3 regions of the Caldanaerobacter subterraneus subsp. tengcongensis MB4 genome follow, and region 3 is predicted to be linked to each of the others. Evidence: predicted binding sites of a transcription regulator. Region 3 holds the regulator's gene; each other region holds the start of a gene.
What was found. The regulator ArgR, encoded in region 3, controls arginine synthesis, uptake and breakdown. The targets are predictions, from matches to a motif close to ANTGNATAAANATACA.
Positions count from the first base shown of each region.

Region 1: the regulator ArgR is predicted to act here: its motif matches at 4,664-4,679, upstream of argC (N-acetyl-gamma-glutamyl-phosphate reductase).
Region 2: the regulator ArgR is predicted to act here: its motif matches at 7,171-7,186, upstream of TTE_RS02435 (basic amino acid ABC transporter substrate-binding protein).

Region 1 covers NC_003869.1:2,384,165-2,395,133, forward strand. Annotated here, with positions in the region: gene TTE_RS11935 (argininosuccinate synthase) at 1-152, opposite strand, end outside; gene TTE_RS11940 (acetylornithine transaminase) at 268-1,449, opposite strand; gene argB (acetylglutamate kinase) at 1,436-2,335, opposite strand; gene argJ (bifunctional glutamate N-acetyltransferase/amino-acid acetyltransferase ArgJ) at 2,332-3,552, opposite strand; gene argC (N-acetyl-gamma-glutamyl-phosphate reductase) at 3,592-4,626, opposite strand; gene TTE_RS11960 (MFS transporter) at 4,815-5,963, opposite strand; gene TTE_RS11965 (hypothetical protein) at 6,110-6,304, shown strand; gene TTE_RS11970 (hypothetical protein) at 6,319-6,543, shown strand; gene TTE_RS13600 (ArsR/SmtB family transcription factor) at 6,545-6,889, shown strand; gene TTE_RS11980 (hypothetical protein) at 6,953-7,306, opposite strand; gene TTE_RS14515 (hypothetical protein) at 7,333-7,467, opposite strand; gene TTE_RS11985 (hypothetical protein) at 7,522-8,688, opposite strand; gene TTE_RS11990 (hypothetical protein) at 9,001-9,450, opposite strand; gene TTE_RS11995 (LuxR C-terminal-related transcriptional regulator) at 9,746-10,504, opposite strand; gene mgtA (magnesium-translocating P-type ATPase) at 10,718-10,969, opposite strand, start outside.
Region 2 covers NC_003869.1:515,916-526,884, reverse strand. Annotated here, with positions in the region: gene TTE_RS02470 (DUF5317 domain-containing protein) at 1-375, opposite strand, end outside; gene TTE_RS02465 (HD-GYP domain-containing protein) at 365-1,639, opposite strand; gene TTE_RS02460 (hypothetical protein) at 1,863-2,504, opposite strand; gene hpf (ribosome hibernation-promoting factor, HPF/YfiA family) at 2,628-3,182, opposite strand; gene TTE_RS02450 (IS1182-like element ISTte1 family transposase) at 3,374-4,873, shown strand; gene TTE_RS02445 (amino acid ABC transporter ATP-binding protein) at 4,868-5,590, opposite strand; gene TTE_RS02440 (amino acid ABC transporter permease) at 5,577-6,239, opposite strand; gene TTE_RS02435 (basic amino acid ABC transporter substrate-binding protein) at 6,295-7,077, opposite strand; gene TTE_RS02430 (zinc-ribbon domain-containing protein) at 7,361-7,561, opposite strand; partial or broken gene TTE_RS02425 (amidohydrolase) at 7,666-8,849, opposite strand; gene flgN (flagellar export chaperone FlgN) at 8,975-9,445, opposite strand; gene fliS (flagellar export chaperone FliS) at 9,450-9,836, opposite strand; gene fliD (flagellar filament capping protein FliD) at 9,851-10,969, opposite strand, start outside.
Region 3 covers NC_003869.1:1,288,180-1,299,148, forward strand. Annotated here, with positions in the region: gene TTE_RS06180 (hypothetical protein) at 1-161, shown strand, start outside; gene dxs (1-deoxy-D-xylulose-5-phosphate synthase) at 171-2,039, shown strand; gene TTE_RS06190 (TlyA family RNA methyltransferase) at 2,036-2,833, shown strand; gene TTE_RS06195 (NAD(+)/NADH kinase) at 2,872-3,723, shown strand; gene TTE_RS06200 (arginine repressor) at 3,742-4,197, shown strand; gene recN (DNA repair protein RecN) at 4,214-5,914, shown strand; gene spoIVB (SpoIVB peptidase) at 6,034-7,320, shown strand; gene spo0A (sporulation transcription factor Spo0A) at 7,405-8,187, shown strand; gene steA (putative cytokinetic ring protein SteA) at 8,284-9,405, shown strand; gene TTE_RS06225 (copper transporter) at 9,420-10,328, shown strand; gene TTE_RS06230 (glycosyltransferase family 2 protein) at 10,338-10,969, shown strand, end outside.

The sequences.
Region 1 (10,969 bases), 1.1 Mb from region 3:
TTATCTTTTATATACCTTAGGTCTTCCCTTTGCCCTACATCCACGCATACCGCTATTATTTCACATTCATAATTTTCTTTTAACCATGGTATAATCACTGAGGTGTCAAGTCCTCCCGAATATGCCAGTACCACTTTTTCACCTTTTAACATTTTTCACACTCCTCACGAAAGAGAATTTTCTATATTGCCTTTTCGCTCTCTATATACTTATCTATCAACACCGACTTTTCAGGCAAAATCGTTGATAATTTTAAGAGTAGCAAGTTTAAAATCTTATCTCACTAAGCACATCATCTAGTATCTGTAAAGCTTCATCAATTTCTTCCTCCGTCACGATGAGTGGAGGTACAAACCTCAAGACATTGTGACTTACGGAATTTATTAAAAGTCCTTTTTCAAGTGCTTTTAAAACAATCTCCGATGCATCCTCCAAATCCACTTCACATCCCACCATAAGTCCTTTTCCTCTTATTTCTTTCACGACTTTATGTTTCTTTTGCAAAGTTTCTAGCCCTTCTCTAAAATATTTGCCTTTTTTATCAACACCTTCTAAAAATCCATCCTTTGTCACCTCATTTAATACTGCAATCCCAGCCGCACAAGCTAGAGGATTACCGCCAAAAGTAGAAGCGTGATCTCCTGGCTTAAAAACAGCTTTATCTTCTTTTGCTACTATCGCTCCTATCGGAAAACCACCTCCTAGCCCTTTGGCTAAAGTCATAATGTCTGGAACTACACCGTAATGCTCATATCCGAAAAGCTTTCCTGTACGCCCTATTCCTGTCTGAACCTCATCCAATATAAACAGGAGGTCATTTTCATCGCATATCTTCCTTACCGCTTTTACATACTCTGGTGTAGCCTCATGGATACCTCCTTCCCCCTGGATAACCTCGAGCATAATTGCACACACTTCATCGTCGACAGCCTCATAAAGGGCCTCAATGTCATTTAAAGGCACATATTTAAACCCGGCAAGGAGCGGTCCAAAACCTTTGTGATACTTCTCTTGCCCTGTCGCAGTAAGCGCTCCAAATGTCCTCCCGTGAAAGGAATTTTTGGCGGTTATGATTTTATACCTTTTGCCGCCGTATTTTAACGAGGCGTACTTTCTAGCAAGCTTTATAGCCCCCTCATTTGCCTCTGCACCGCTGTTCGCAAAAAACACCTTCCCTCCAAAAGAATTTTCTGAAATCATTCTGGCAAGCTCTATCTGCTTTTCATTCCAGTAAAGATTTGAACAGTGAATTAAAGTCTCTGCTTGCTTTTTAATAGCTTCGACCAGTGCAGGATGACAGTGCCCCAAAGAATTCACAGCAATACCTGCCACGAAGTCGAGGTAAGCATTTCCCTCACTATCCCATACTCTTGTACCTTCTCCCTTGACAAGCATAATAGGATATCTATTGTAAGTATCCATCAAATATTTCTTTTCATAGGTTATCATCATCAAAACATTCCTTTCCTATCATTGTCCCTATCCCCTCATCCGTAAAAATTTCTAAAAGAAGAGAATGGGTAAGCCTTCCATCTATTATGTGTGCCCTTTTTACACCATTTTCTACAGCTTTTATACAGCACTTAAGCTTTGGAATCATTCCCCCGTTTATTCGCCCAGAATCCATCAATTTTTTAGCATGTTCCAAGTCCATTCTGGAAATCAAACTCGTCTTGTCCTCCACATTTTCTAAAACCCCCTCAACATCTGTGAGGAGAATCAATTTTTCCGCCTTTAAGGCTTCTGCTATCTTGCCAGCAGCCGTGTCGGCATTGACATTGTAAGTCTTTCCATCATCCCCAAAGGAAACCGGAGCTATAACAGGTATATAGCCTCTATCAATAAGCATCTCTATAACCTCAATGTTTACTTCAACTATTTTGCCAACATACCCCAGGTCTCCGTTTGACAGGTCTTTTTCTGCTTTTAAAAGTTTTCCGTCTTTCCCACTTATTCCAACAGCCATGCCTCCCAGTTCGTTTATCATTGAAACTATCTCTTTGTTTATCTTTCCAACAAGAACCATTTCTACAATTTCTGCAGTTTTTTCATCTGTTACCCTCAGCCCATTTACAAACTTTGATTCTATCCCCAGTTTTTTTAAAAAGCTGCTGATTTCGGGCCCTCCACCGTGAACTATCACAGGATTTAAACCCACAAATTTCATAAGTACTACATCCTGCATAACCATTTTCTTTAAATTACAGTCCAGCATGGCACTGCCGCCATACTTTATCACAACTGTCTTGCCGGAGAATTTTTTTATATAGGGGAGCGCCTCCACAAGGATATGTGCTTTTAAAATTTCATCTCCGAATTTTTCTTTCCTTATCATGTCCTGTAGCTCCCATTTATTTTTACATAATCGTAAGAGAGGTCGCATCCCCATGAAGTAGCCATAAATTCTCCGGCTTTCATGTCAACTATTATGAAAATTTCCTTTTCTTTCAAAACTTCCTTAGCTAAAGATTCATCAAAGGCAAAAAAACTGCCATTTTCACAAACCTTAACTTCCCCTTTTGCGCTTTTTAGATATATGTCCACTTTGTCCACATCAAAGTCTGCTCCAGAATAGCCCACTGCTGCCAGTATCCTTCCCCAGTTGGCATCTTCCCCAAAGATAGCTGTCTTCACAAGGTTTGAATTTACAATGGCTTTAGCTGCAAGTCTTGCGTCATTTTCCGTCTTAGCATTTATTACATTTACTTCTATAAGCTTAGTCGCTCCCTCACCGTCTTTTGCGATGAGTCTGGCAAGAGTTTTATTGACGTATTCCAAGGCTTTGTAAAATAAATCAAATTCATAGGTCCCCTCCTGAATGGCTTTATTTTCTGCCATTCCATTTGCCATCACTATCGCAGTATCATTTGTGCTCATATCCCCATCAACAGAAATCATGTTATAAGTCCTATTGACAGTATTTTTAAAGGCTTTATCCAACGTAGCCTTCTCCACACTGGCATCTGTAAGTACAAAAGAAAGCATTGTAGCCATATTAGGATGTATCATTCCGGAACCTTTTGCAAAACCTGTCATTGTAATATCTTTTCCTTCAACATTAAATTTCACAGTAACAGCCTTCAAAAATGTATCTGTCGTCATAATAGCATGGGCTGCATCATATCCTCCTTCTTTTGATAGGCTCAATGCCGCCACTTCAATTCCTTTCAACACTTTTTCCATTGGAAGAGGTACGCCAATCACTCCTGTAGAACAAACTAGGACATCTTCTTCCTCTATCTCGAGGACTTCTGCTACCTTTTTTGCCATAGATTTTGCGTCCTCAATTCCTTTCTCCCCTGTACACGCATTTGCATTGCCGCTATTTATTACAATTGCCTGGGCTTTCCCCTTTTTTGCCCTCTCCATATCTAGAATGACAGGAGCTGCTTTTACCCTGTTTGTAGTAAACACTGCCGATATGTTCGCCAATCGCTCAGAATATATTAAAGCCAAATCCTTCTTACTTCTCTTTATGCCTGCAAATACACCTGAAGCCACAAAACCTTTGGGCAATTCTATTTTCCCATCTAAAATCTCCATCTGCTCCATCGCCTCGTTCTTACACCCCTTCTAATACTAATGCTTTATTTATGGATATACTGGCACTATATCAAGCCCTGCTTTTTCTTCTATTTCGAACATTATGTTCATATTCTGTATCGCTTGACCTGATGCTCCTTTTACTAAGTTATCAATGGCAGTCATTACAACTAAAGTACCTGTCGCTTTGTCAACTTCAAAACCTATGTGACAAAAATTCGAACCATATACATTTTTAGTAGAAGGATAAGCCCCAGGCTTTAGCACCTTCACAAAATACTCATTTTTATAAAATTCAGCGAAAACCTCATAAATTTCCTCTTGATTTAAATTTTCTCTTAGCTTGCAATACATTGTACTCAAAATTCCCCTGGTCATAGGTGTCAAGTGAGGTGCAAAAACCACCGATACCTTTTCTCCCGATGCCTTGGAAAGTTCCTGAACCATCTCGGGCACATGCCTGTGATTTGCCACATTGTATGCTCTTATACTTTCATTACATTCTGCATATATATTCTTCTGTGACGGGCTGTGGCCTGCTCCCGATATCCCCGATTTTGAATCAATAATTATGTTTCCATCTATAACCTTCTCTTTCAAAAGAGGAACAAGCCCTAATATCACACTAGTAGGATAGCACCCTGGATTTCCCACTACATCGGCTTCTTTTATACTATCTCTATAAATCTCAGGTAAGCCATACGCTCTTTTTATCCCATCATACCCATCGTATTCTCCGCCATACCATTCTTTATAAGTCGAATAATCGTCAAATCTGAAATCTGCCCCCAAATCAATCACTTTAACCCCTTTTTTTACCGCTTCCCTTGCAATTTTAGAAGCATAACCTGCAGGTAGCGCCGTAAAAACTACATCGCACTTTGAAACCGCCTTCTCTACCTCTACATCATCGAGAGAAATGTCATAAAACCCTGTAAGGGATGGATAGACATCTGCTATTGACTTTCCTGCATAACTTTGAGACGAAATGTACTCTATTTTTACTTTTTCATGCTTTGAAAGAAGGCGCATAAGCTCTACTCCAGTGTATCCAGTTGCTCCAAATATCCCAACTTTTATCATCCGGCTGCCTCCCCTTGTAAATATATATACAGTTTAATTTATATTTATGCAAAAATTCGTAAAAAAATAATTGCTGCATAAATAAACTATTTAATTTATATTTATGCAGCCTTTATTACCATTATAGCATCGAAAAAAATTTTTTCAAGAGTTTTTTCAAAAAAATTTTCTTCCTAAAATTTGCCAAATTATTTTGACGCTTTTTTTAAAAAGATGTACCCAAAAATTAATGCTATACAAAAAGCTAATACAGAATTATAAAGAAATACCATTTTTATTCCATAAAGGTCGCTTAAAAACCCTCCCAATAAACTTCCAACAATTCTCGAAATTCCCATACCTATTAGATTGTTCACAGTCTGCCCCGACGCTTTTAGTTCTTTTGGTACTTCTTGATTAATATAAGTTGCCATGGAATAGTACAATACTATAAAAATCAATCCGTGCAAAAGCTGAAAAGGCAAAACTAAATATGCATTAGGAATAAACGATATAATAAGCCACCTTAAAGCCGCTACTCCACTTGCTCCTATTAATGCCCACCTTGTTCCTATTCGTTTAAGTATCTTGTCAGCATACAACAAAAACGGTATTTCGCTCATTGCAGAAATAAAATAGGCTAATCCCAGAAGTTCGTTGCTCCCTCCTATCTTTCTAAAGTAGATGGGAAAATACGTATAATAAAACCCCAAAGTAGTCTGGATTAAAAAATTAAGAAGCATTAACACCACTAAATTTCTATTTGAAAAAAGTTTCCATATGGAAATTTTCTCTTTCCCAAACTGATGTCCTTTTACGACCGGAAGTTTATAGACAATCATAAAGGCTATGAACATCACTATAATGTTCAAAATAAAAATACTCCCAATATGTCTTTGGGCAAACCATCCTGCTATAACTGACATTACTGCATATCCAATTGTGCCTGCCATCCTAATTGGTCCAAAACTTTGACCTGTCCCACTTAAATATTCCAATGTTATGGCATCACTTATGGGGCCAGTAGAAGTCTGAAAAAATGTGAAAAGTGTTATAACGGCTACCAGATAGTAAAAGTTGCGCGACAAAGGGAACAACGCCATAATGAAAATACTGGCTAAAAATAAAATTTGCAAGACAAAATTTTTAGACCTCGCTCTGTCGCTTGTAATCCCCCAAAATGGCTGAGCTATTATAGCGACAAAAGGACCTAAAGACATCAAAATTCCAATTTCACTCTTACTATAACCTATGTAGTCCAGATAAACCGGCACAAAAGTGCCATAAATAGCTCCACCCATAAAAAATACTGCGTAAAAGATTATGAAATAATAATAGATAATAGCTGAATATCCCATTTATCTCCCTCTTTCTTTTGTGGATGAAATTTGATTTTACATAATTATAAAAAAACTTACTCCAAATAGCAAATACATATTGACAATTTATTTCACGTGTAATATAATTATTACATGTGAAATAAAAAATTGAGGAGGTTTTTAAAATGGGATTTCTTGACCTCATAATCGCCCTCTCTATTACTTCAATAGTCTTTCTAATAGCAATTATCTTAGAAGTAACTAAGCTTCAAGCGCAATCTAAGGCTTTTTCTAAATTAAATCAAGAGACACAAGAAAAACTGTCATCTTTACGTCAAAAAGCAGAATCTATTGAGAAATTACTTGAAAATATAGAATAAAAAGGAGGATTAATATGAGTATATCAGGCGCATCGTTATTTGCAATTATCACACTTTTTACGCCTTTTATTTTAGCAGTTATCTTTGCAGTTTTCTCTATATTCGTCTTTGTAAAAATATCAAATATGCGAAAACAAAATGAGTTGTATATAAAAATGTCAAACGATCTATTAAATGAGATAGATGCAGTAAAAAACACGCTGGAGAAAATAGAAAAACTATTAAAGGAAGTTGATTAAAATGGCCGAACATAACCACTTCTCAGAATATTTAGATCCGGTAAAGATTATAAAAATTTTTGACGCCCTATCCCACCCTGTAAGAATAAAAATATTAGGCATTTTGTATGAAAATAGGCAGTATATAAGCGAACTTGCAAGAATAATAGGCATAAGTAGACCCCTTCTATATATGCATCTTCGCAAATTAGAAGAAGCAGGGCTTGTAAAAGCAAGTATGGAAATCTCCAGTGATGGAAAAGCCACAAAATATTATGAATTAACTCATTTTGATATGAGACTAACACCTCAAATGCTCCATGAAATCTCTGAAGAAATTAATTTAGAAGATGAAAAATCTCAATAACGAAGATAAAAACAATATGAGGGCTCTTTTAAAAGAGTCCTCATTTGTTCTATACACCACAACTTAATACAAACTATAACGATACCCTAAATCAATATTTTTTCTTATAAATTCATAGTTTTTTTCAAAAAAAAGCGAATTTATATCTCTATATACTCTATTTTTAACAATAGTAACTGTGCCACCCGTTTCTATTTCTGTAGTAGGAAAATTCCCCGTTGTAGAAATAGTAACTACATGCTGATTTTCTATATACCAACCACTTCGCGACATTATATCCCAATACTTACCTACTACTTTGCCAATTTCTTTATTCCCATTTTCCTCTTGGGTTTCAAAAATTGTATACAATCGTAGAATTCCAAAATCATTTTCTTTTTCACGATATACTATATATTGGCTCCTACCATTATCCAAAGATTTGATTTCTTCACCATAGGCATCTAATAGCTTTCCTGTTTTTTATCTATAACTTCAATTCTATCATCACCTATTTTTAATATCTTCACTTGAGAAAAGTCGTAAGATAAGCCTATGTACCCTCCATTCAATTCCACTCTTCCAAATTTGTCTGGCATTACAACTCTTTTTTCTCTACTAGATTTTTCGGATCCCCTTTCGATTCAATCCTTTTAATCCTTCAGCTGCTGTTGTGCCAAAATTTTTAAAATTTTGCTATGAGAATCCACCAATAAAAGCCTAATGTTATCATTTTCTTTTCTCAATTGCACAATTTTATTAAACTTTATAGGGTAATTTTTATAAACATTTAATCCTAATGTCATTTTTAAATCTGAAAGCACGTACTTGTCAAAATTTTCTATAAGCTCTATTTTCCCTGTCCTCGTATCAACTATTTGCGCTCTTCCATCTCTATAAAAAACTATTGCAATATTTCCTCTATCATACAGTAAAGGAACCACGTCGTTGAGATTTCCTGATAAAGCAGTACGTTTCCCCGTTATCAAATTTATAAATTCTATATTGTTTTCTAAAAATTGTTTATCAGTAGCTGCTGTAATAAAAATAACCGCTTCACTCCCTCTCTTTATCAATTCATTAGGTTTGTCAATTAAAGCTATTTCTTTTTCTCTTCCATTTTTGTCCACCTTATATATTTTCGTGGTTTTTATGTTTATATTTCTGTAAAAATATACATTGCTATTTTCATCTACAGATAACAAGTACCCATTTGTAACTAATTTAGGTTCCTCTTGCTCTAGCTTTTTGTAGATTTTTCCTGAACTTTCAAAATAAATCTGGTACCCTGTATTCCTCTTTACACCAATTGCATCATTAACAGGCACATTCACTTTTACTTCACGAATTTTTAGAGCATCCAAATCAACCAATTTAATTGTTTCAGAACCTTTATTAGTATAAGCAAAATAATAGTCACTTGGCAGCATAGAATAAAAATTAGAAATTACATATCGTATAACTCCCTGATCCAATGTTAGTTTAGATCCTTTAAAAAAATTTACAATAGCTATATTGTTAGAACCATCTTTATCGATTGTACCTATTAAAGCATTCTTCCCACTCGGGCTTGTCAATATAAAACTTTCTATCCCAAGATTTAATTTTATAGGTAACCTGTAGAAATTCCCTCTCGATTCAACAACCATATCTTCTCCATCGTTAATGATGACTTTATTCTCATCTGCATAAACTAACTTGGGGTCAGAACTTTTATTGAATTGATACTCCTCCAAATTTGCGTATTCATTAGAGCAGGATACCAAAATCAATGACGCTACCATTAACACTGCCAATAAAAAATACCTCATCTTTTTCATAACCTCACCTCATAAAAATACTTTGTAAAATTTTTAACTTATATTCTACACCCATACGTTTACAAAATTGTAATATTTCAATATTGCTGTAATATTTCAAATTAAAAACAGCATTTTTCTTTTCCAAAGAATCAGTAATATTTTTTATTTTCGCTTTTTGGAAGTTCAAGTTATAAAAACCGACAACAAGGTAATCCCAAATTTTTAGGATTACCTTGTTTATACAGTTGGGATAAGTTATTTATAGAAAATTTTATGCATTTATTACTTTAAATTTTATTTAGTTAACCTTTTGCTATCAACATTTTATGTTCAGTACAATCGGTACTTGTATCCTTCATTTAACCCAGGTAAAGTACCATATCTCGGATAAATATATATATCGTAATAAACCCCCAAAATACTATAATGTATTTCCTGCTTGTAAATATCAGAGGGATATGCCCATACATCATAACCTGTTGATTCATACAGTTCTGTCCCACAATACTGGCATTTCCATAAAGTGTATTTTGAATATATTATTTTCCCATTCTCAATCCAGCAAAGATTTGATAAACCACCAGTATTTGGCCTCATTAAATGATAGCCATCAGGACTTGCAGGACAATAAGCTATATATTCTGGTTCGACTATATTTTGTGACATGTCTCCAGCTTTAGATATTACACCTTTTGCCTGTGTATTATCTGTTGCAGCAAATACAACAGTTGCTGATAAAAGTAATGTCAAACACAATAAAAATGATACTATCCTTTTCATTTGATTTCATCCCCCTAATTTCAAATATTCTTAGCATTCTAATAGAACAACTTTTAAAACCTTTTTTCCTCCACCTGTCTTTTTAATAATTCTAAGGACTACCGGTAGTTCCTTCTATATCCATGGTATCTTATTCCCAGCATCTTGTCAATTGACCAAAAGTATAAATTTTCACTAAAATAGCCCTTACTTTTGTACTTTAGTATAAAAACCGAGTTTCTCTCCTTTAAAATTTGTACTAAAGTACATCTAACATCTTTTATCCCTTATTTAGTGATGTAAAAACAATAAAAACTTATATTAAATCTAACTTTGTTGCCTTGTATATACAATCCTTTACATTTTTTGTTCCCAATAGTTTGAAAATTTTCCTTTTATGATACTTTATATTGCTTAGTGACATATTAATTGTTTTTGCAATTTCTTTATCTGTTTTCCCTTCTGCCGTAAGCTTGAGTATCTTTATATCTATTTCGTCAAATTTTCTTTTTATTCTTTCCATCTCAAATTCCTGGTAATTTCTTTCTATATATCTTGCCAGTAAAAATACTACTGCTACTAAATTATCATTAAACTCATTTTCAGAAGATATGTCTACTATCCCTATCAAATTTCCTTCTTTATCAAAAATAGGCCCAGCAGTACAATTTAACCTTTTTAAATCTTCAATATAGTGCTGTTCTTTTCTTACAACCGCTATATTCTTCTCTCTTATCGCCAGTGATACTGCATTTGTACCTGCAATTTCTTCTTTTAATACCATACCCTTTTTTAAGTAAAAATCGATATCGGCATGGGGTAAGTTTAATTCCAGTATTACACCTTCTTTATCAGTTAACAAAAATATAAAGTTTTTAAAATCATTAATATCTTTCAAATCTTTAATGCTTTTGCGAAAAGCTTTAATTAATGAATATCTTTTGCTATCTTCAACAATTTTTACATTATTCAACACCACTAACTTTTTATCCGGTGTTAAGCCCCTTTTTAAGCATCTCCCCCACGACTGTTCAAATAGACCCTTATGTGTCTCAAACTTTATAATCTTGTCCATATTTTCCCTCCATATATGCTCCTTATTGTAATATTTCTCCATTAACCTCTAAATTCCTTCTTTGATTGCCAAATTGTAATATTTCTGTAATGTTGTATCAAAGAAAAATGTCGATTCCTTTTATTTAAATATAAAAAGCCCAGACAGTGCTTTCTGTCCGGGCTTTTTATATTTCAGACAAAAGGAACCGTCCCCTTTGTCTGAAGGGTATCTTTATAATAAAGTGCCAAATCTTTTTATAAACCTGGTTTTCACGTACTGAGCCAAAGTCAAATATGCCAGTATTGTTGGTATCAATACTATCCCAAAATATGTTAAAGGTAGAGGTCTCATGCCAAGCTGTGCTCCAAATGTAGTAAACGGAACAACTGTTCCAACAAGTATAGCTGTCATTGTAAAGAGGAAAAGAGGCCATGCTGGCATGCTCTGTATAAATGGCACTTTCTCTGTTCTCAGCATATGCAC
Region 2 (10,969 bases), 770 kb from region 3:
ATCCTCTACAAGAGGTGGAATCAAATGGGTAAGCCCCGCTGCTTTCAGTGCTTCGATAGATACAGGCATTCTACCTCCATTTGCAAATATCACTATAAAATTGAGAAAAACTCCCAAGGCGATTATCCTGAAATATTTGCTATCTCTATTGTACCACAGCCCTATAAAAAGCAAAAGGTACACAAGGAAGTGGATGTATGCGCGGTACTCCATGATGATGGGAAATTTATCAGACAGGTTCCACAGTATCAACTGTATAATAAAAGCGGCTATAAAAAAATCCATCTTTTTTATTACAATGTCCCCTATTCCGCTTATCTTCCCCCTTCTCAAAAGTCCGTAAATTAGAGAAGCTCCAAGTGAATCAAATATCATGCTTAAATTCCTCCCTGTGCTTTTCAAAGGCTTTCTTAAAGGCATCTATGAGTTTTGGACTGAACTGCGTTCCTTCATGATCTAAAATTATCTTATAAGCCTCTTCCTGAGAAAAAGCATCTCGATAAGGTCTGTCTGAAACTAAAGCATCAAAAACATCAGCCAAAGAAAGTATCTGAGCTTCAAGCGGAATTTCTTCTCCTTTTAACCCATCTGGATATCCACTGCCATTGTACCATTCATGATGATATCTTACCCACAAAGCTACATCCTTTAACGATGGAACTTCACTTAAAATCTCATATCCCTTCACAGGGTGTTCTCTTATAAGGTTCATCTCTTCATCAGTCAGCTTCCCGGGTTTATTTAAAACCTCCTCTTTAACTCCAATCTTTCCTATATCGTGTAAAAGTGCTGCAATTCTAATTCTCTCAATATGAGATTCACTAAGCCCTAGCTCCCTTGAAAGAAGGGCAGCAATTCTTTCAACGCTCTGAGAATGACCTGCTGTGTATTTGTCCTTCGCATCAAGCGCCTTCATAAGCACATTTATTGTGTCATAGTAAGACTGTTTTAAGTCTATGTAAAGCTTAAACATATAGCGAACCATAAATAGAGGAATAAAAAGGAGTACAAAGCTTATGTAACCAATTCTCACAAATGCCTCTGTCATGACAATACCTAAAAAGGCTAGAAAGAGGAAATTAGGAACCATCCATTTAATTTCTTTCATTATAACATAACTGAGAGATTTATTAGTAAGTAGTGACAATAATATTGCTATAATTGAGGTATTAAGAAGATAATATACTGAAGCAGCTATCACTGCAGGTATAAGATATTTAGGATATATGTAAGTGCCTGCAACTCCTCCTGTATATTCAAATACTAAACCTGCAATTCCCACGCTTAAAGCCAGTTCACTTATGTTAAATAACGTCTTATAGTAGGGCAAGTTGAATATATGCCTCAAAGTACCATCTTCACTTTTAACAATTTGAAATGCTGTACCCATAGAAGCAATTAAAGCACCACCATAAGGTCCAAAAATGAGTAGAGCCATTAAATCTACAGCAAATGCCACAGAAACAGTAATTTCTTTAGCAATGTATACTGGCATTGATTCAGCTAATGCAGCAAAAAAACCAAATAAAATTATATCTGGAATTGTATTTTTTGAAGTTCTTAGCATAGAATATATAAGGAAAGAAATTCCTAAAGCAATTATTATAGAAATATACACTTTTACTCTTTTGTTTAACATATTAAACCTCCTCTTTTCTTCAAAAAGCACACCACAAACCGCTTAGTGCCATGTTAAATTTGCGCCTCCTGCTAATGCAAGTGCCATTAAAGCCAAGAGTATCTTTATGAGTGTGGCTTTATTCATACCTGAAACCCCCTTTGCTGTTTTTATTTCTTCTGCCCTTAGGCTTCAGGTATCGCTACGCTAAGTATGTAATAAGCGGTTTGGGTGTGTTTAAAAGCTAACGGGATATAATTGACATAACTCTTCTATTTATGGCATCAAGAGTCGCTTTTACGACAGATTCCCCCTCATCTTTTCTTATTAAAGAAGAACCTGTCAAAAGTTCTTCCTGGCTATTTGTCACATGGGTGACTCCCACCACTACTATCCTGCTTTTCGCTATATTAAATATATCGACATCTTCCAGTAAAAATAAATGGTTTTTGGGAATGAGCTTTGACACAGCATCCAATGTAGCGTTTGCAATGATTTTATACTTGTTCATTGTTGTGTTAGGCCCTTCAGCAAATCCTTCAAAGACTTCGTCTCCGCGGGTGAGTATCACCCTTGCTTCGCTTGTAAGCCCACTATTTACAAAAGAATAGCTTGAAAACACAATCCTGTATTCAGAAGGAGGTTTTGCCCCAACATCAATTTGGGCAACACTTATCACTTTATAATCTATATCAATCCCAAACTGGGCCATTATCACAGATTGCACATCTCTCGCAATCTGCTTGGCATTCCTCGTGCTGTCAGCTAAGACGTGGATCTCCGTTATTTCACCATTTTCTACCACTATCCTGCTAGACAGCACTCCCGGAACTTTATTTATGTACATCTCCATCGAAGCTACCGTATCTTTTGTTATTTCACCCATTATCTTCACACCCTATTAAAATTTGTCCACACATTTTAAATATATTCTATATGCTTTTCAAAATTCCTTCTTTTCTGACAAAAAAATTGGGGATAGAGCCTATCCCCAACCTTCTATAAAATTTTACTCCTCTTCCACCGGCTCTATTAAGCCGTATTTTCCGTCTTTCCTTTTGTAAACCACATTTATCATGTCAGTTTCGGCATTTGTAAATACGAAGAATGTGTGGCCCAAAAGGTTCATCTGCAAAATCGCTTCTTCTGGCGACATAGGTTTTATTGGAAATCTCTTTGTCTTTACTATTTCAAAGGAAGTCTCCTCTTCCTCCCTCTTTTCCCCTTCATCGTAAATAGTAGGAACATCAAATCTTATGGACTCATTGGCGCCAAATCTATTCCTGAGCTTTGCCCTGTGCTTTAAAATCTGTCTCTCTATTTTATCCACTGCTCCCCCGATTGAAACGTACATGTCACCACTTACTTCTTCTGCCCTGAAGATAATTCCTTTAAATGGTATGGTGAGTTCTGCTATGTGGTTATTTCTCTGAACACTTAACACTGCTCTTACCTCTGTATCCTGAGGGAAGTATTTGCTGAGTTTCTGCACATTTTTTACGACGGCATTTCTTAGGCCATCTGTTATGGTCATCCCGTTTTTACCACTTACTATGATGTTCATAAGCATCAAACCCCTCTCATCCTCTATTTATTATAATTTTACATAAAAAACGTGCACACTGCAATATGTGGAAATAAAAAACACCCTTTGCCAGGGTGCAGACTGTTGACAAAATATCGGGAACCCGTTATTATGAGAAGGGTTCCTTGTTTTTTTAACGGTACAAAGCAAAAGAGGAGAGGAGAAGAAAGATGTTATCAAAGAAAGAGGATGCAAGACATCAAATAGAATTTGTAAGCATAGATCAATTAGTACCACAAGACCACCTTTTAAGAAAGATAGAAAAAGTCATAGACTTTAGCTTCATATACGATTTAGTAAAAGACAAATATTCCGAGGGTCACGGCAGACCAAGCATAGACCCAGTAGTACTCATAAAAATACTTTTCATTCAATATCTTTTTGGCATACCATCGATGAGGAGGACAATAGCAGAAATAAAAACAAATGTAGCGTATAGATGGTTTTTAGGGTATGGGCTGACAGAAGAAATACCTCATTTTTCAACATTTAGTCAGAACTACATAAGAAGATTCAAAGGGACAGACATATTTGAGAAAATATTTACGAAGATTTTAGAAGAAGCAATAAAACATGGGCTAGTAAATGCAGAGGAAGTATTCATAGATTCAACCCATGTAAAAGCAAGTGCCAACAAGAAGAAATACACCAAAGAAATAGTAGAACAAGAAGCCAGGACTTATCAAGAAAAACTAGAAGAAGAAATAAACAAAGATAGAGAAGCTCATGGCAAAAAGCCATTAAAGAAAATCAAGAAGATAAAGACGAAAGAAGTGAAAGTAAGCAAAACAGACCCAGATAGCGGAATGTTAAACAAAAACGGAAAAGAAAAAATCTTTGCATATTCTTTTCATACAGCCTGCGATAAAAATGGATTTGTATTAGGAGTAAAAGTAACAGCAGCAAATGTACACGACAGTGTGATGTTTCAAGAAGTATTAGAAGAAGTTGAAAAGAGGGTAAGAAAACCGAAAGCAATAGCAGTAGATGCAGGCTATAAAAATCCGTACATATTAAAGACAATATTTGATAGACAAATAATACCAGCAGTACCATACACAAGGCCAAAAACAAAAGATGGTTTCATGAAAAAACATGAATTTGTTTATGATGAATACTATGACTGTTACATATGCCCGCAGAATGAAATATTAACATATGTTACAACCAACAGAGAAGGATATAGAGAATACAAATCAAACCCAGAAAAATGTAAAAACTGTCCTCTAAGAGAAAAGTGTACCCAAAGTAAAGACTACACAAAGAGGATATTCAGGCACATATGGGAAGGATATGTAGAAGAAGCAGAACACCTAAGGCATACACCTTACTGTAAAGAAGTATATGAGAGAAGGAAAGAGACAATAGAGAGAGTATTTGCAGATTTAAAGGAGAAGCATGGTTTGCGATGGACGACGTTAAGAGGGAAGGAAAAATTGTCCATGCAAGCGATGCTTGTTTTTGCTGCCATGAATTTAAAGAAAATGGCCTTATGGTTATGGAGGAAGGGCAAAGGGCCCTTTGACATTTCAAAACTTTATCCATTATTTGGAGTTTTAAAGAAAATTTTATCCAGATATATACAGCCCCTGCTTTCGGTACTAAGAAAACAGGGGCTAAAATTTTGCTTTGTCAACAAACTGCACCCTTTGCCAGGGTGCATTTTATAAGATTTTGCTCAAAAATTCTCTTGTCCTCTCATTTTTTGCCCTGTAGAAAATCTCTTCAGGCGTGCCTTCTTCTACTATCACTCCATCGTCCATAAAAATGACTCTGTCTCCGACCTCTCTTGCAAATCCCATTTCATGCGTAACAACTACCATTGTCATTCCTTCATTGGCAAGCTGCTTCATCACGTTTAAAACTTCCTTCACCATCTCAGGGTCAAGGGCACTCGTTGGTTCATCAAAAAGCATGACTTCTGGCTGCATGGCTAAGGCCCTTGCAATAGCAAGCCTTTGTTTCTGCCCACCTGAAAGCTTTATGGGATATTGGTCTTTTTTGTCAAGAAGCCCCACTTTTGCAAGAAGGTCTACTGCCAGCTCTTCTGCCTCTTTTTTGTTCATCTTCTTTACCTTTACAGGTGCCAGAGTGATATTCTCTATCGCAGTAAGGTGCGGGAAAAGGTTAAAATGCTGAAAAACCATCCCCACCTTTTGCCTTACCTTGTTTATATTTACTTTGCCGTTGTTTATCTTCACTCCATCTATAAAGACTTCCCCTTTTGTAGGCTCCTCAAGAAGATTTATGCATCTTAAAAGGGTGCTTTTCCCGGAACCGCTGGGACCTATTATGACTACAACTTCACCTTTGTTGACTTTTAATGTAACGCCTTTTAGGACTTCTAAACTGCCAAAGTTTTTGTACACATCATTAACGAATATCACCTGCCCTCAACCTCCTTTCGAAGAGAGAAAGAAGTTTTGAAAAAGTCAAAGTCATTACAAAGTATATGGCAGCGATTATTATATAAGGCTCAAAATACCTGTAAGTCACACTCTGTATGATGTCTGCCTGACGCGTAAGGTCTGCAAAGCCTATCACTGAAACTATAGCCGATTCTTTGAGCATCACAATAAATTCATTTCCCAAAGCCGGAAGGATATTTTTTATGGCCTGGGGTATTATGACATACCTCATGGCCATTGCATGAGTCATCCCAAGAGAACGGGCTGCTTCATTTTGCCCCGGGTCAACAGCCTGTATCCCTGCCCTTATAATTTCTGCCACATATGCGGAACTGTTTATTGCCAGTGCTGAAACTCCTGCTGTAAAAGCAGGAATGTTCATGCCAAACTGCATAAGTCCATTGTATATGAGAAGTAATTGCACTAAAAGAGGAGTTCCCCTTATCACTTCTATATAGCTTGAAGCGACAAGCTTTATAGGTTTTATTGAGGACATCTTCATCAGAGCTATAAAAAGCCCCATCAGAACTCCAATTGTCACTGCAAGGAAAGTCAGTTTAAGGGTCATTATAAGTCCGCTTATAAAAAGTGGCGTGTATTTTACCATGCTCAAAAAGTCTACTGTCATAGCCTACCTTCTCTCCTTCACAAAATTTTAGTGGAGAAAAACTCTCCACTTTAAACTACTGCTTAAACCACTTATCTACAAGTTTGTCGTACTCTCCACTTTGCTTGAGCTCTTTTATCACCTCATTCACCACATCCAAAAGGCTCTTATTGCCCTTTGCCACTGCTACAGCAGAACCATTCTCCACATTGTTTATCTCATCCATATAGAGAATTTTCATATCCTTGTATTCCTTCAAATAAGCTTTAGCAACTGTGTCTTCTACGACAATCGCATCACAGCGGCCATTTTGAAGGTCCATAAATTCATCACTGACTCGATTTAACTGCTTTAACTTTACATTAGGAATCTTTTTAGCAGCTTCTTCCGAAGTAGTTCCTATTTGAACGGCAATTGTTTTGACTTTCAAATCGTCAAATTTTGAAATTGGACTGTCATTCTTTACCACAACAACTTGCCTGCTGTCGTAATAGAGGTCTGAAAAATCTACACTCTTTTTTCTCTCTGCTGTAGGCGTCATACCCGCAATTACCATATCAACTCTTCCAGCCTGAAGAGCTGGAATAAGGCCTTTAAAGTCCATATCTTTTATTTCAAGTTTCACTCCCAGCTTTTTCGCTATAGCATTAGCAATATCAATATCAAAACCTACTATCTCGTCTTTTCCTCCTTCTACTTTGTGGAATTCAAAAGGCGGAAAATCTGCACTCGTGCCCATCACAATTACGCCTTTTTGCTTGATTTGATCTACCGTATTAAACTTACTGCCACAGCCTGAAAGCATAAAAGCCAGAGCAAAAACTACAGCAAAAGCTAAAAATAGTGATTTTTTATTCATATCTTTCTCCTCTCCCTTTTTTAATTTTTCTGAAAATTTCTCCATACTGCTTAATTTCTTTTGACGATTTCACTTTTTATAATTATAATATCTTATGAATAAAATTACAATAATTTTTTTCAACAAGGTGTGAAACAAAGAACTGTGGATAATGTGGATAACTTTGTGAATAAGTCTAAAGTCCTAGTTTAACAATGTGGAAAATAATCTGAAATGTAAAAAAGACACCATTTTGGTGCCTTTTTTACAATCCACATCACTTTCTTTTTGAAAAGTGAGGGGATTACCTGATTCCATAAGCTTTTTTCTCTCTTCTGCCACCCTGATGGTGGTTATGGCTTCTCCTCTTCCGTGCTTCTCTACAGGCTTTGCACCTTACCGGAGCATTCTGGAAGCCCATCTCTGCATAAAATTGCTGTTCCCCTGCCGTCCACACGAATTCTCTCCCGCAGTCCTTGCAAACTAACACTTTGTCCTGATACATTTAACTTGTCCCCTCACTTCTTTATTTTGGTTTTTATAATATAATCTCTTCGATTATATTATAGGTGTATTATATCACCTGTTACCTCAAATATCAATAAAATTTTAAAATTTTTCTACTAGCTCAAATGCCGAGTAAGCCAAAATCCTTAAAGCAATCTCTAAAGCATCTTCATCTATATTAAACCTGGGGTGATGGTGAGGGTAAATTATCCCCTTTTCTTCATTTTTAGCACCTACGAATATAAAGGCTCCTGGAACTTTCTCTAAATAGGCTGAAAAGTCTTCCCCTACCATTACAGGCTTTATCTTCTCTAAAGCCTCTTCTCCGTAAAGACTTTTTGTCACATCTTCCACTATCTTAACTACTCTTTCATCATTTATCACAGGGCCATAGCCAAACTCGAAGTAAAACTCGTATGAAGCCCTGTGAGCTGTCACAATGCCCTTTATTATTCTCTCCAGGGCTTCAGGTATCTTCTTTCTAACCTCCGGGTTTAAGACCCTCACAGTGCCAGCCATTTCTACTTCATTTGGAATCACATTATCAGTAGTTCCACCGGCTATCTTTCCTACAGTTATCACCACAGGTTCAATCGGATCCAATTCCCTTGAGACTATGTACTGAAGATTGCTAATAACCTGAGCACTAATAGCAATAGGATCTACTGTTTGATGAGGCATTGCAGCATGTCCACCTTTTCCTATAATCTTCAGTCTAAATATGTCATCCGATGCCATCATAGGTCCATAGACCATACCTACTTTCCCAACAGGCAAATAAGTCCAGAGGTGCTGCCCTATTATGTAATCAACCCCTTCAAGCACCCCTTTTTCTACTAATTCCTTTGCTCCCCCCGGAGGCACCTCTTCTGCAGGCTGGAATATAAAGCGTACTTTTCCTTTTAACTTATCTTTCAAGCGGGATAAAACATAAGCTGTACCTAAAACTACAGCTCTATATGCCCATCGTGACCACAGGCGTGCATCACTCCCGGATTTTTTGAAGAAAATTCAAACTCATTTTCTTCTTTGATAGGCAAAGCATCTATATCAGATCTTATAGCCAAAGTCTTACCTTCTCCCGCCCCTTTCAAATCTGCTACAACACTGTTCTGAACTGGCCTTGAAATTTCTAAATTGCCAAAACTAGAAAGAATCTCAGAAATTTTTTCAGCGGTCTTTACTTCATGAAAGGAAAGCTCTGGATACTGATGAAAATACCTTCTCCACTCAACAACTCTATCTCTTGCTTCTTCTATAACTTTTTCAATTTCTTCTCTCATCATCATTCCCCCCTTCTCCTCGCCCTTTTAAGCACAAATTAATTACTTTAATAATAAACCAAATCTAAGTTATTATCAACTCCAAATAAAAAATAAAAAAGCGGGAAAATCTGCTTAACCCGCTTTTTTTAACGCTTTTTATCTATAAAGTAACTTTCGGGAGTATAATATCTAAGATATTCTACATATCCTTCTTTGTTTTTGGAAAACTCCTCTAATTTGTCGCTCACTTTTTCAAAAACTTTATTTATCTCTTTGATGTTGCTGTCATCTTTTTCTTTGATTTTGTCAAGCAAAGCTTTAGCATCGATGAACAAACCCTTTAATTTGCTGGCATCGCCAATTATATTGTCTTCCATTTCAAATATGCTCTCGATCTTATTTTCTTTTTTGAAAGCATTATAAAGGTGTATAAATTCCTTGTCTATATCATTTATCCTTTCAATTATCTGCTGCTTTGAAACTAATAGTTTTTTAAGTTCTTCCAGGTCGTTAGAACCTATAGCAACACCTATTTTCTCTGTAAGGTCATAGAGTTGCTTCAGATTCTCTATTTTCTCCTTTGTAAACTCAATTAATTTTTTTAAAATGTTTTCCATCCCATCAACCTTTCGTAGCGTAGACTTTTTCTCTCACCTTTTGAAGTGCTAAACTCCAGGTGTCTCTTAAGTCTACTGCAAATCCTCTTACTTCATCTAAAATTTCAATATCCTTCTTCACATTCGCATCAATCAACCTTCTTAACATGTAGTCATAAAGATTGTATAAATTTTTAGAAATGTCATAATTCATATCAAGAGTAAGCATCAACTCTGTAATAATATCCTGTGCCCTCTGTATTTTAGCATTTGTTTCTACATAATCTTTCTTTTGAAGCGCTGTCTTTGCCTCATCAATAAATCTTATTATCCCGTTATAGAGCATCAAAACCAGCTCTTCAGGACTTGCCGTCAAAATAGCATTCTCTTTATACTGCTGATACGGATTCAAACTTTCGCACCCCCTCACTTAGTCATAATCCCAATCTGCTGATTTAACCATGCGCTTTGCGTATTCATCTGCCCGACAAAAATTTCTAACTGTGTAAACTGCCTGTAATATCTCTCCTCTAAATCCTTTAATCTTTTTTGCATTTCTGCAATTCTGTCATCTATCTCTCTGATTCTATTGCCTATGAAGCTATTGTCATAAAGTTGTGTTGAGCTTCCTGCTTTGCGCGTTATAGCATTTATTGCAGTCCCTAGTACACCTTCTTTAAATGTGCCATTTTCAAAATAGCCATAAAGTTGCTGTGCAATGCCTTTTGACACCAATGTAGTGCCATCAGAGCTGTAAACACCTGTAAATATCTGCATAACCTTATCAAGATTGTTGGCAATCGCATCTTTTAATTTAGCTTCGTCAATATAAAGTTTTCCACCTTCATACCACTGACCTGTAGTAATTCCAATAGAGCTTAATGACCCTACGCCAGATACAGTAGAAGAAACGACCTGTCTTAATGAATAATACGCTCTCATTAAAGTCTCGTCATTAGCTAAGTTACCAGATCTAGCTTTTTCTTCCCACAATTTTATGTCATTTTCCTTCATCGCCTGCTTCTGCTCATCTGTGAGAGGCGGATAATCGTAATACCTTTTTTCTGTGAGTTTAGTGTACATCTGTGTAATTACGTCGTTATAGGTATCTACAAAGTTTTTAATCGTGTTATAAATTTTATCTACGTCTGTTGAAACAGTGAGAGTTATATTCTGCCCGCCCGCAGTTGTACCTGTCAATGTAACGTTTATACCAGCAACTGTAACATTATTAGTAGAGCTAGTTATTTGAACGCCATTGAAAGTAAATATTGCATCTTGCCCTGTTATTTTTCCAGAAGTCAAAACATCTGAAGGTAATTTTAAAACTGATGTCAAAAAATTTTGTGCCGTCTGATCAGTAGTAGCACTAAAATCAATTGTAGAAGAACTACCCGTCACATTAGAAACTAAAAACAACCTATCTAAATTTTGATCATAAGTAGCAACTATGCCTGTATCTTTAGAGACAGAATTTATAGCTGATATTACATCATTAATATTTGCATTCGTTGATATTGTAATATTTGAAAAAGTTTTCCCGTC
Region 3 (10,969 bases):
CAGTGATAATAGGTGGTAAGGCCATTGCCAAAAGCATTGGAATGTTGAAAAGTCAGACTATAGTCTACTGGACAGGAGTCGTGCTGGCGTGGCTGGAAAAAAATTTAGGCATAAACATATTACCTGACTATAAAAATAATAGAAGGAAAAAAAGAAAGTGAGGGTTTTGTATGCTTGAACAGATTAATAGCCCTTACGATTTAAAAAAACTTGACATAAAAGACCTTCCAAGACTTTCTGAAGAGATAAGGCAGTTTATAGTTGAAAAAGTTTCAAAGACTGGAGGACACTTAGCTTCGAACCTAGGGATTGTCGAACTCACTCTTGCACTTCACTACGTTTTTAATTCTCCTGTTGACAAAATAATTTGGGATGTCGGTCATCAGTGTTATGTACATAAAATGATTACAGGGAGAAGGGACAAATTTGATACTTTAAGGCAGTTTAATGGGCTTTCTGGTTATACTAAGAGGACAGAGAGCATTCACGATATATTTGGAGCAGGCCACAGCAGCACCTCACTGTCGGCAGCATTGGGAATTGCAACTGCTAGGGATTTAAAGGGAGAAAAATATCATGTTATAGCAGTGATTGGTGACGGGGCCTTGACAGGCGGCATGGCTCTGGAAGCTTTGAACAACATTGGAAGGTCTCGGAAGGATGTCATTGTAATTTTAAATCATAATGAGATGTCTATTTCTGAAAATGTAGGAAGCCTTTCTCTTTATTTGAGCAAATTAAGAACTGACCCCACTTACAATAAGGTGAAGCAGGAGATTGACAATCTGTTAAATATCATACCTCCAATAGGCAAAAGCCTTCACAAGTATATTGAAAAAATCAAAGATTCTATAAAGCAATTGGTAGTTCCAGGGATGTTTTTTGAAGAGCTGGGTTTTACTTATTTAGGACCTATTGACGGTCATAATGTGGAAGAACTCATTGAAGTTTTAGAAAGGTCTAAAAAAATGAAGGGGCCTTTGCTTATACATGTTGTTACAAAAAAAGGGAAAGGATATATGTTTGCGGAAAAAAGGCCAGATAAATTCCACTCTGCAGCTCCTTTTGACATAGAAACAGGTAAATTTGTAGGAGAAGGAAAAGACAGCTATTCTGACGTTTTTGGCAAAACCCTTGCTGAAATGGCGCTAAAAGACGAGAAGATTGTTGCGATAACAGCAGCCATGCCAGAAGGCACTGGGCTTATTCATTTTGCAAAGTTAATACCGGATAGATTCTTCGACGTGGGAATAGCCGAACAACACGCTACTACTTTTGCTGCAGGGCTTGCTGTTGAAGGATACAAGCCTTATTTTGCTGTATATTCCACTTTTTTGCAAAGAGCTTACGACCAGGTGATTCACGATGTGTGTATACAAAAACTTCCAGTAGTTTTTGCTGTTGACAGAGCAGGGATTGTCGGGGAAGACGGAGAAACCCATCAAGGGGTGTTTGATATATCTTTCTTAAGGGCAATTCCAAATATCGCTATAATGTCACCAAAAGATGCCAATGAATTGGTTGAAATGGTAAAGTTATCGAGAAATTTAGATTTTCCTGTAGCCATAAGGTATCCAAGAGGTAAAGCGGGTGAGTATGATATTTCAAGAAAGCCAAGTTTTCCATTGGGCAAAGGAGAAGTGCTTCTTGAAGGAGAAAAAATAGCCGTATTTGCTCTGGGCAGAATGGTGTCAAAATCAATTGATGCGGCGGAAATTTTAAAAGGCCATGGTATCAATCCTTTTGTCGTAAATTTGAGATTTGTTAAGCCTCTTGATGAAGAACTCATTTTAGAAATTTCTAATAAAGTAGACCTCGTCGTGACTGTGGAGGACAACGTTATAGCGGGAGGAGTAGGCAGCGCTATATTGGAGCTTTTGAACGATAAGAAAGTCTATAGGCCTGTGCTACGCTTAGGATTTCCTGATAAATTCATAGAACATGGAGATGTAGAAAGCTTGTTTAAAAAGTACGGTTTAGATTCTCAGTCAATAGCCGATACTATTTTACAAAGGTACAAGGAAATGAGGGGATCATGAAGGAGAGAATAGATGTACTTCTCGTAAAAAGGGGCTTTTTCTCTTCAAGAGAAAAGGCAAAAGCAGCTATAATGGCAGGAGAAGTGTACGTAGACGGCAAAAGAGCCGAAAAAGCTGGAGAAATGGTAAAAGAAGATTCAAAAATTGAAGTAAAAGGTAATTCTCTTCCTTATGTCAGCAGAGGAGGACTTAAACTAGAAAAAGCTCTTCAACTCTTTGGCATTGATGTCAGGGGTAAAATTGCCTTAGATGTAGGCGCTTCTACTGGTGGTTTTACTGACTGCCTTTTAAAGCACGGGGCACAGAAGGTGTACGCTGTTGATGTCGGTTACGGACAGCTTCACTGGAGTTTAAGAAATGATCCGAGAGTTGTCGTAATGGAAAAAACTAACATAAGATTTTTAAATGCACTTCCCGAGATGGTGGATATAATAACTATAGACGTTTCCTTTATTTCACTTGAGATTGTAGTGCCTGCTGCTGATAAATTCTTAAAAAGCGAAGGAGAAATAGTGGCTTTGATAAAGCCCCAGTTTGAGGCCGGAAGGGAAAAAGTAGGGAAAAAGGGGATTGTAAGGGATAAAGATGTGCACAAAGAAGTGCTTGAAAAGATTATAAAATTGTTTAAAAATATAAACTACGGAGTATGCGGAATTACTTATTCGCCTATAAAAGGAGCAGAGGGAAATATTGAGTACTTGATCTACGGAAAAAAGGGAAAATGCGATGAAAAGGAAATAGAAGTTGAAAAAATAGTTGAAGAAGCCTTTAAAAATTTGTGGCAGGAAAAATGAATTTTGTGTAGAATAATGATAAATGTGGTGATATAATAATGAAAAAAGTCGGGGTAATTCCAAATATAAATAAAGACAAGGACTTAGAGGTTACAAAATCTGTAGTAAATTGGCTTTTAGATCATGGTTCTGAACCCTATTTAAATGAGATAGTGGCAGCCAGAATCGGCTATGAAAAACACGGCAAAAAAGCAAATGAAATATACAGCAAATCTGACTTTCTCATCGCTTTAGGAGGAGATGGAACGATACTTAATGTAGCGCGCCTTTGTGCTCCTTTTGGCACCCCAATTCTAGCAGTAAATTTGGGACATTTAGGCTTTTTGACAGAAATAGATGCATCTGAACTTTTCCCTTCACTAGAGAAAATATACAAAGGGGAGTACGCAATAGAAAAGAGAATGATGTTAGAAGCTAATGTGGTTAAAAATGACATGGAAGTTATAAATTTCAGGGCTTTGAATGACATAGTTATAACAAGAGGAGCTTTTTCAAGAATGGCCCGCATTAAAGCTTATGTAAATGATAATTACGTAGATACTTACTTAGCAGATGGGGTTATTGTAGCAACACCTACTGGCTCTACAGCCTATTCTCTTTCTGCTGGAGGGCCAATCGTATATCCCACAGTGGAAGTCATCATCATAACGCCAATTTGTCCACACACTTTGTACTCCAGGTCTATAGTTGTCTCTCCTGATGATGTAATACGCCTTGAGATAGCTGAAGAAAACCAGGATTTAATGATAACTACTGATGGACAGCAAGGCTACAAGATAGATTATAGAGATGTAATATACATAAAGAAAAGCAATGAATACACTAATCTCATCAAAGTGAAAAACAGCAATTTCTTTGATTTGCTAAGAGATAAGCTTACAGAAAGGTGAAAAGAGGTGAAAGGAAGAATGATGAAGTTGGCAAGGCATGCCAAGATTTTAGAGATAATTTCTGAAAAAGAAATAGAGACGCAGGAAGAGCTGGCAGCAGAACTTCAGAAGAGAGGAATAGATGTCACACAGGCCACGGTGTCTAGAGATATTAAAGAGCTTCGCCTCATAAAAGTTCTTACAGAAGATGGAAAAAGATACAAATATGCGCCAATGACAAAAGTAGATACTAATATAAGTGAAAGACTTATGACTTTACTTTCTGAGTCCATAGTCAATGTGGACTATGCTGGAAACATCATAGTCATAAAAACGTTATCAGGCAGTGCTTCAGCAGCAGCCGAAGCAATTGATACTCTTAATTGGAAAAATATTGTAGGCACTATTGCCGGCGATAATACTATTTTTGTCCTTGTGAGAAACCAGGAGGATATTCAAGAACTGGTGGAGAAGTTCAGAAAACTCATGAAGTAGTTCTGGAGGTTTTGCCATGCTTTTAAACTTAAGCATACAAAACGTGGCTATAATAGACAAGCTGGAAGTGGAATTTAAAGAGGGGTTTAATGTTCTTACTGGTGAAACTGGTGCAGGTAAGTCTATAGTGATTGACTCTGTACTTTTATTGATTGGTGCTCGAGCTAATAAAGATATAATACGTTCTGGAGAAGAAAGGGCTTTAGTTGAAGGAGTGTTTCTAGTAGATTCTAACAAAGACAAAATTGCAGAGTTATTAGAAGAAGCAGGAGTTTCGCAGGAAGAGGACGATACCCTTATAATAAGCAGGGAAATAACTAAAAGTGGCAGGAGTTATTCGAGGGTAAACGGAAAAATAGTACCTCTTTCTTTTTTGGACAAAATCGGGGCTTTACTTGTAGACATCTTAGGGCAGCATGAGCATCAGTTTCTTCTAGATTCCTCTCAGCACCTATTTATCCTAGATAATTTTGGCGATGAGGAGTTTAAAGCATTAAAAGAAAGATTTAAACAACTGCTAGAGGAATACAGATCTGTTGTGAAGGAAAAGACAAGCCTTTTTAAAGATGAAAGAGAAAAGGAACAGATGATCGATTTATTAAGGTATCAGATTCAGGAAATAGAAAGCGCTAACTTGAGTGAAGAGGAAGAGCAACAACTTATAGAGAGAAGAAATATTTTAATGAATTATGAAAAATTATTCAATGCTGTAAATTCATCCTATAAGATACTGTATGAGGGAAATGGAGGGTTTTCTGTACTCGATAATCTCCACAAAGTGGTTAAAAATTTAGAGACAGCCTTTTCTATAGATGGGAAACTTAAAGGATTAAAAGAAAAACTGGAAAATATTTTATATGAAACAGAGGATGCTGCACTTCAGTTAAGAGACTATTTGGGCGCTATTGACTTTAATCAAAAGGCTTTAGAAGAGATAGAAGAAAGGCTTAATCATATAAACTTTTTAAAGAGAAAATACGGACCTACAATTTCTCATATTTTATCTTTTAAAGAAGAGAAAGAAAAAGAACTGGACAAAATCCTTCATTTTGAAGAAAGACAGAAAGAATTAGAAGAAAAAGAAGCTAAGTTATGGGAAGAGATTAATAAAATGGGCAGTAAAATTCATGAAAAGAGAAAAACTTTAGCTTCCCATATCGAGGAAGAGATAAATAAAGTTTTGAAAGAGCTCAACATGCCCAACGCCTCTTTTAAAGTGGATATAACAAAAGAAGAGAGTCCAAATGAAAATGGATTTGATAGAGTGGAATTTTTGATTTCTACTAATATTGGAGAACCTTTAAAACCGCTTTCTAAAATTGCATCAGGTGGAGAACTATCTAGAATTATGCTTGCTTTAAAGACAATTTTGGCTTCTTCTGATGGAATTCCTACACTAATCTTTGACGAGGTAGATACGGGAATAAGTGGCAAGACAGCACAGCTTGTGGCAGAAAAGATGGCTTATCTTTCTAGAAGGCATCAGCTAATTTGTGTAACTCATCTTCCTCAGATAGCCTGTATGGCAGATGCCCATTATTTTATTTCAAAAATTTCCAAAGGCGACAGAACTTATATTAAACTTACAGAGCTTGACTATGAAGGCAGAATAAAAGAGTTGGCGCGAATTATGGGAGGAGAGAAAATAACTTCTACAATTCTTGAGCACGCGAAAGAACTTTTAGAAATGGCTTCAAAATTTAAAAATTCCCTTTAACTTTATCCTCATCTCGCTTCCTTTTGCTATCGGGATAATTTATTTACAGTATATAAGCACTTCAAAAGGGTTAATTTAAATGTAGATTCAGCTGAAGTTTTGAAAAAGGAAGTGAGATGATGAATAAGAAATTAATAAAGCTGGTTTTATTCGCCCTATTGAGCTTTTTTTTAGTATTTGCAAACTACTTTACACCTATTCAGGAACTAGCAAAAACACCCTCTAATTTCAAAATTTTTCAGGGTGATAAACTAAGTTACAATTTTAAATTTCCTTTTAAAATTACGTTTGAAATTGACAAAGAAGGGCTTTTGAGAATAAATGGAAAAGATGAGATAACCATTGAAGCAGTAAACACTGGAAAAGCAAATTTAGATGTAAAATTATTTGGATTTTTACCTTTAAAACACATAAATGTTGATGTAGTGCCTACGATAAAAGTCGTACCTGGAGGGCAAGCAATAGGAGTGAAACTTAATACAAAAGGAGCCCTAGTGGTAGGTTATTCGGACATAATGGGGGAAGATGGGAAAATTTACAGCCCGTATAAAGAAGGTAAAATTCAGATTGGAGACATAATTTTAGAAGTAAACGGAGTCGAGATAAAGCAGGCGGAAGATATTACAAATATTGCTAATAAACTTCAAGGCAAGGCTTTGAAGCTCAAAATTAACAGGAAAAATGCCATACTTTACACTGTCATTCATCCTGTAAAATCTAAAGAAGATAAGCAGTATAGAATTGGATTGTGGGTGAGGGACCATACTGCGGGGATTGGCACTTTGACATTTTATTATCCTTCGCAAAAGGTGTACGCTGCATTAGGGCATGCTATAACTGACATTGATACGGGGCATGTGCTGTCAGTGGAAAACGGAGAAATAATGAATACTCGCATTACATCTATTGACCAAGGTCGCAGAAGCAAGCCGGGAGAATTGAAGGGGGTGTTTTTTGAAGAGGTAGATGCGATAGGAAATATTTTAAAAAATACTCAATTTGGCATATATGGCTACATGTACAATGACTTTAAGAATGAATTCTATGGAGAGATTCCTGTCGCTTATCAAGGGCAGATAAAAGAAGGACCTGCTAAAATACTTGCTACCATTGATAATAAAGGAGTACAGGAGTTTGACGTAGAAATTGTGAAAAAGGTGTATCAAGAGTCACCTACTCCAAAAGGCATGATAGTAAGGATTGTAGATAAGAACCTCTTGGCCAAGACTGGAGGAATAATACAGGGTATGAGCGGAAGCCCCATAATTCAAAATGGAAAACTTGTAGGAGCTATAACTCACGTGTTTGTCAATGACCCTTCAAAAGGCTATGCTGTTTACGCAGAATGGATGATAAATGAAGTGAACAACTTGCTCAACGATAAGCAGGTTTTTATAAATGAATAAAAATTTTTACCAAAAAGGAGGAAATTCAACTATTATGTAGAATAAATATTATATACTAATATTAGCAACGGGAGGTAAGAGTAATTGATTAAGAAGATTAGAATAGCCATTGCAGACGACAACAAAGAATTTGCTAACATTTTGGCTGAGTATTTGTCTGCTCAGCAGAACATTGAAGTGGTAGGGGTTGCCAATGACGGCAACCAAGCTATTGAGATTATAAAAAATCAATCGCCAGACCTTTTGATTTTAGACATTATAATGCCATATCTAGATGGCATAGGTGTGCTGGAAAAAATAAATGAAGAGCAGCTTAAGAAGCCCAAAATTCTCATTCTGTCTGCAGTAGGGCAGGAGAAAATTACGCAAAGAGCCATAGCATTGGGAGCAGATTACTACGTGCTCAAACCTTTTGACCTTGCAATGCTGTCAAAGAGGATCTTAGAACTGATGGAACCCGACTTGGACATTGTGTCAAGGACGGTTTTCCATGTTGTGAAAGCGAAGAAAGATTACGATTTGGAGGCTATGATTACAGAGATCATCCACGAAGTCGGAGTACCTGCCCACATAAAGGGATATATGTATTTAAGAGATGCGATTTCTCTTGTGATAAGCAATATGGAGTATTTGAATTCAGTCACAAAAATGCTGTATCCCAAGATAGCTGAAAAGTACAATACTACGCCGAGCAGAGTAGAGAGAGCTATAAGACACGCCATTGAAGTAGCGTGGAGCAGAGGAAGGACAGAAGTTTTAAATGAACTTTTTGGCTATACTATAAACGATGAGAAAGGAAAACCCACCAACTCTGAATTTATTGCTCTTATCGCTGATAAGTTGAGGCTTGGAATGAAAGCAGGATAATTTTCTATTTCCTGCTTTTTATTTTTTGTTTATTTTATGTAAATTTTTTTTGTGTTATAATAGACAGGGAAGTTATACTCCGGCAGGTGAGTATTTATGCAGATAACAGGATTTGTAAAATTGGATAAAAGGACCAAAAACCTTGTCAAAAGGCTAAATCCTGGTGAGATAGCCGTAATCGACCATAGGGATTTGGACGAAGTAGCAGCTGAATCTCTTGTTGAGAAAAAAGTGCTGGCTGTCATAAACGCAGATAAGTCAATAAGTGGAAGGTATCCCAATATGGGACCTTCTATTTTGTGTGAAGCTGGAATTCCAATAATTGATGATGTAGGAAAAGACATATTCGACTTGCTCAAAGAAAATGATAAAATTACTATAGTAGACAACGAGATATACAAAGATGGGGTTTTAATAAAAAGGGGAAAACTTCTCACCAAAGAGGTGGTTGAATATAAACTTCAGGAGAGTAGAGAAAACATTGGAGAAGAGCTGGACAAGTTTATTGAGAACACATTAGAGTACGCTAAGAGGGAAAAGTATTTCATTCTAGGGGGAGTTGAACTTCCTCCTACAAAGGTCCGCTTCAAAGGAAGACATGCTCTTGTAGTGGTGCGCGGAAAAGACTATAAAGAAGACCTTTTTACTATAAAACAGTATATCACTGACGTAAAACCAATTCTGATAGGAGTGGACGGAGGCGCGGATGCTCTTTTAGAATTCGGGTTAGTTCCTGACATAGTGATAGGAGACATGGACAGTGTAAGCGATGAAGCTTTAAGAAAAGCCAAAGAAATTATAGTCCACGCTTATCCAGATGGCACAGCGCCAGGGCTTGAGAGAGTGCAGAAGCTAGGACTTAGTGCAGAAGTTTTTAAAGCACCAGGGACCAGTGAAGACATAGCGATGCTTTTGGCTTTTGAAAAAGGAGCAGATCTCATTGTAGCAGTAGGAACTCATTCTAGCATGATTGATTTTTTAGAAAAGGGAAGAAAAGGAATGGCCAGCACATTTTTGGTGCGCCTGAAAGTTGGAGAGAAATTGATTGATGCAAAAGGAGTAAACAAGCTTTACAGGGAAACTTTTAAGCTTTCGTATATATTCAGCATAATAATTGCAGCCCTAGTTCCGTTGGGAGTGCTAGCTTACTTTTCACCTCCAATGCAACAGCTTCTCAAACTCCTGCAGTTAAGGATTAGGCTTTTAATTGGTTTTTAAGGAGATGATTTAGTATGAATATAAACATAAAGTATTACGTCCTTACAATTGCTTCTATTTTTGTGGCTTTGGGGGTAGGGATTTTCATTGGCTTTATGTTGGACGGGCAGAAAATTTTTTCTGAGCAGCAGACTGCTATAATAAACGAACTGGAACAAAAGTTTAAAGATTTACAAGCCGAAAATGCTAATTTAAAAAATACAGTACAGGAGCTCAACAAAGAGATAAACTATTACAACCAATATCATCAGATAATTTTCCCGGAGCTTGTCGCTAATAGGCTTACTGGCGTTAAGGTGGCTATAATTGAGACCACTAATGAGTTTATATTTTCTGGGATGAGAAATGCTCTTTTAAAGGCTGGAGCTACTATTGAATCTATAACGATAATAAAAGAGGGATTTGATGCGGGGGATGAATTGGAAGTCCAGAATTTGATAAATTTTCTTTCAAACAAGTACGGTGTTTCAATAGACCCCAAACATCTTAACGAATTTGTATCTCAGAAGCTGGCTCATGCGATTGTCACAGGGCAGGATGTAGACCTCATAAACTACTTGAAGTCAAACGGTTATATAGATTTTACAGGGATGCCCGGAAATGTAGATTTTGTCATTATAGCCGGGGGAAGCAATAACAAGGAAAATAATGTAAATTATATAGATGTTCCGATTATCAAAGAAGTTAAGCTTTTGAACATCCCTATAGTAGGAGTTGAGCAAAGTGATGCAAAATACTCCTATATGGAAGCGTATAAGAAGCAGCATATTTCCACAATAGACAATGTGGACAGCATAATAGGTCAGACATCCCTTATAATGGTAATGGAAGGAAAAGAAGGGAATTATGGAGTGAAACAAGAAGCGATGAGTTTGATGCCAGATTCTTTTGGGAATACTTCTAACATTACTCAAAAAAGGTGAGGATGATTGATGAACAAAAAGGTAAGCGTTCTGATACCAGCTTACAATGAGCAGGATAAAATAATTGATACAATAAAAGGGTTAGAAGTTGTGAAAGAGGTGGATGAAGTAATTGTAATAAACGATGGGTCCACGGACCAAACTGCGGAAAGGGCAAAAAAGGCAGGAGCGAAATTGGTGAACATGAAGGAAAATATGGGGAAAGCCGCGGCTTTGAGAGAGGGGCTAAAATATGCAAAAAATGATATTGTGGTTTTCCTAGATGCCGATGTGGGTCTTACCTCCAGAGAAGTTGAAAAGCTGATAAAGCCTGTATTTTTAGATGAAGCTGATGTGGTAATCGCAAAATTTCCTAAAACTCCAGTAAAAGGCGGCTTTGGGCTTGTAAAAAGCCTGGCAAGAAAGGGAGTAAAGTACTTTACTGGGAAGGAAATTGAATCTGTCCTTTCAGGGCAAAGGGCTTTTAAAAGAGAAGTTTTAGAAAGTTTGGATACTTTTTATAAAGGTTTTGGGATAGAAGTGGGAATGACAATAGACATTTTGCAAAAGGGTTACCGCGTAAAAGAAGTAGAAGTCAATATGACTCACTCTTTTACAGGGAGGAATTTAAAGGGATTTTTGCACAGAGGAAGGCAATTTTG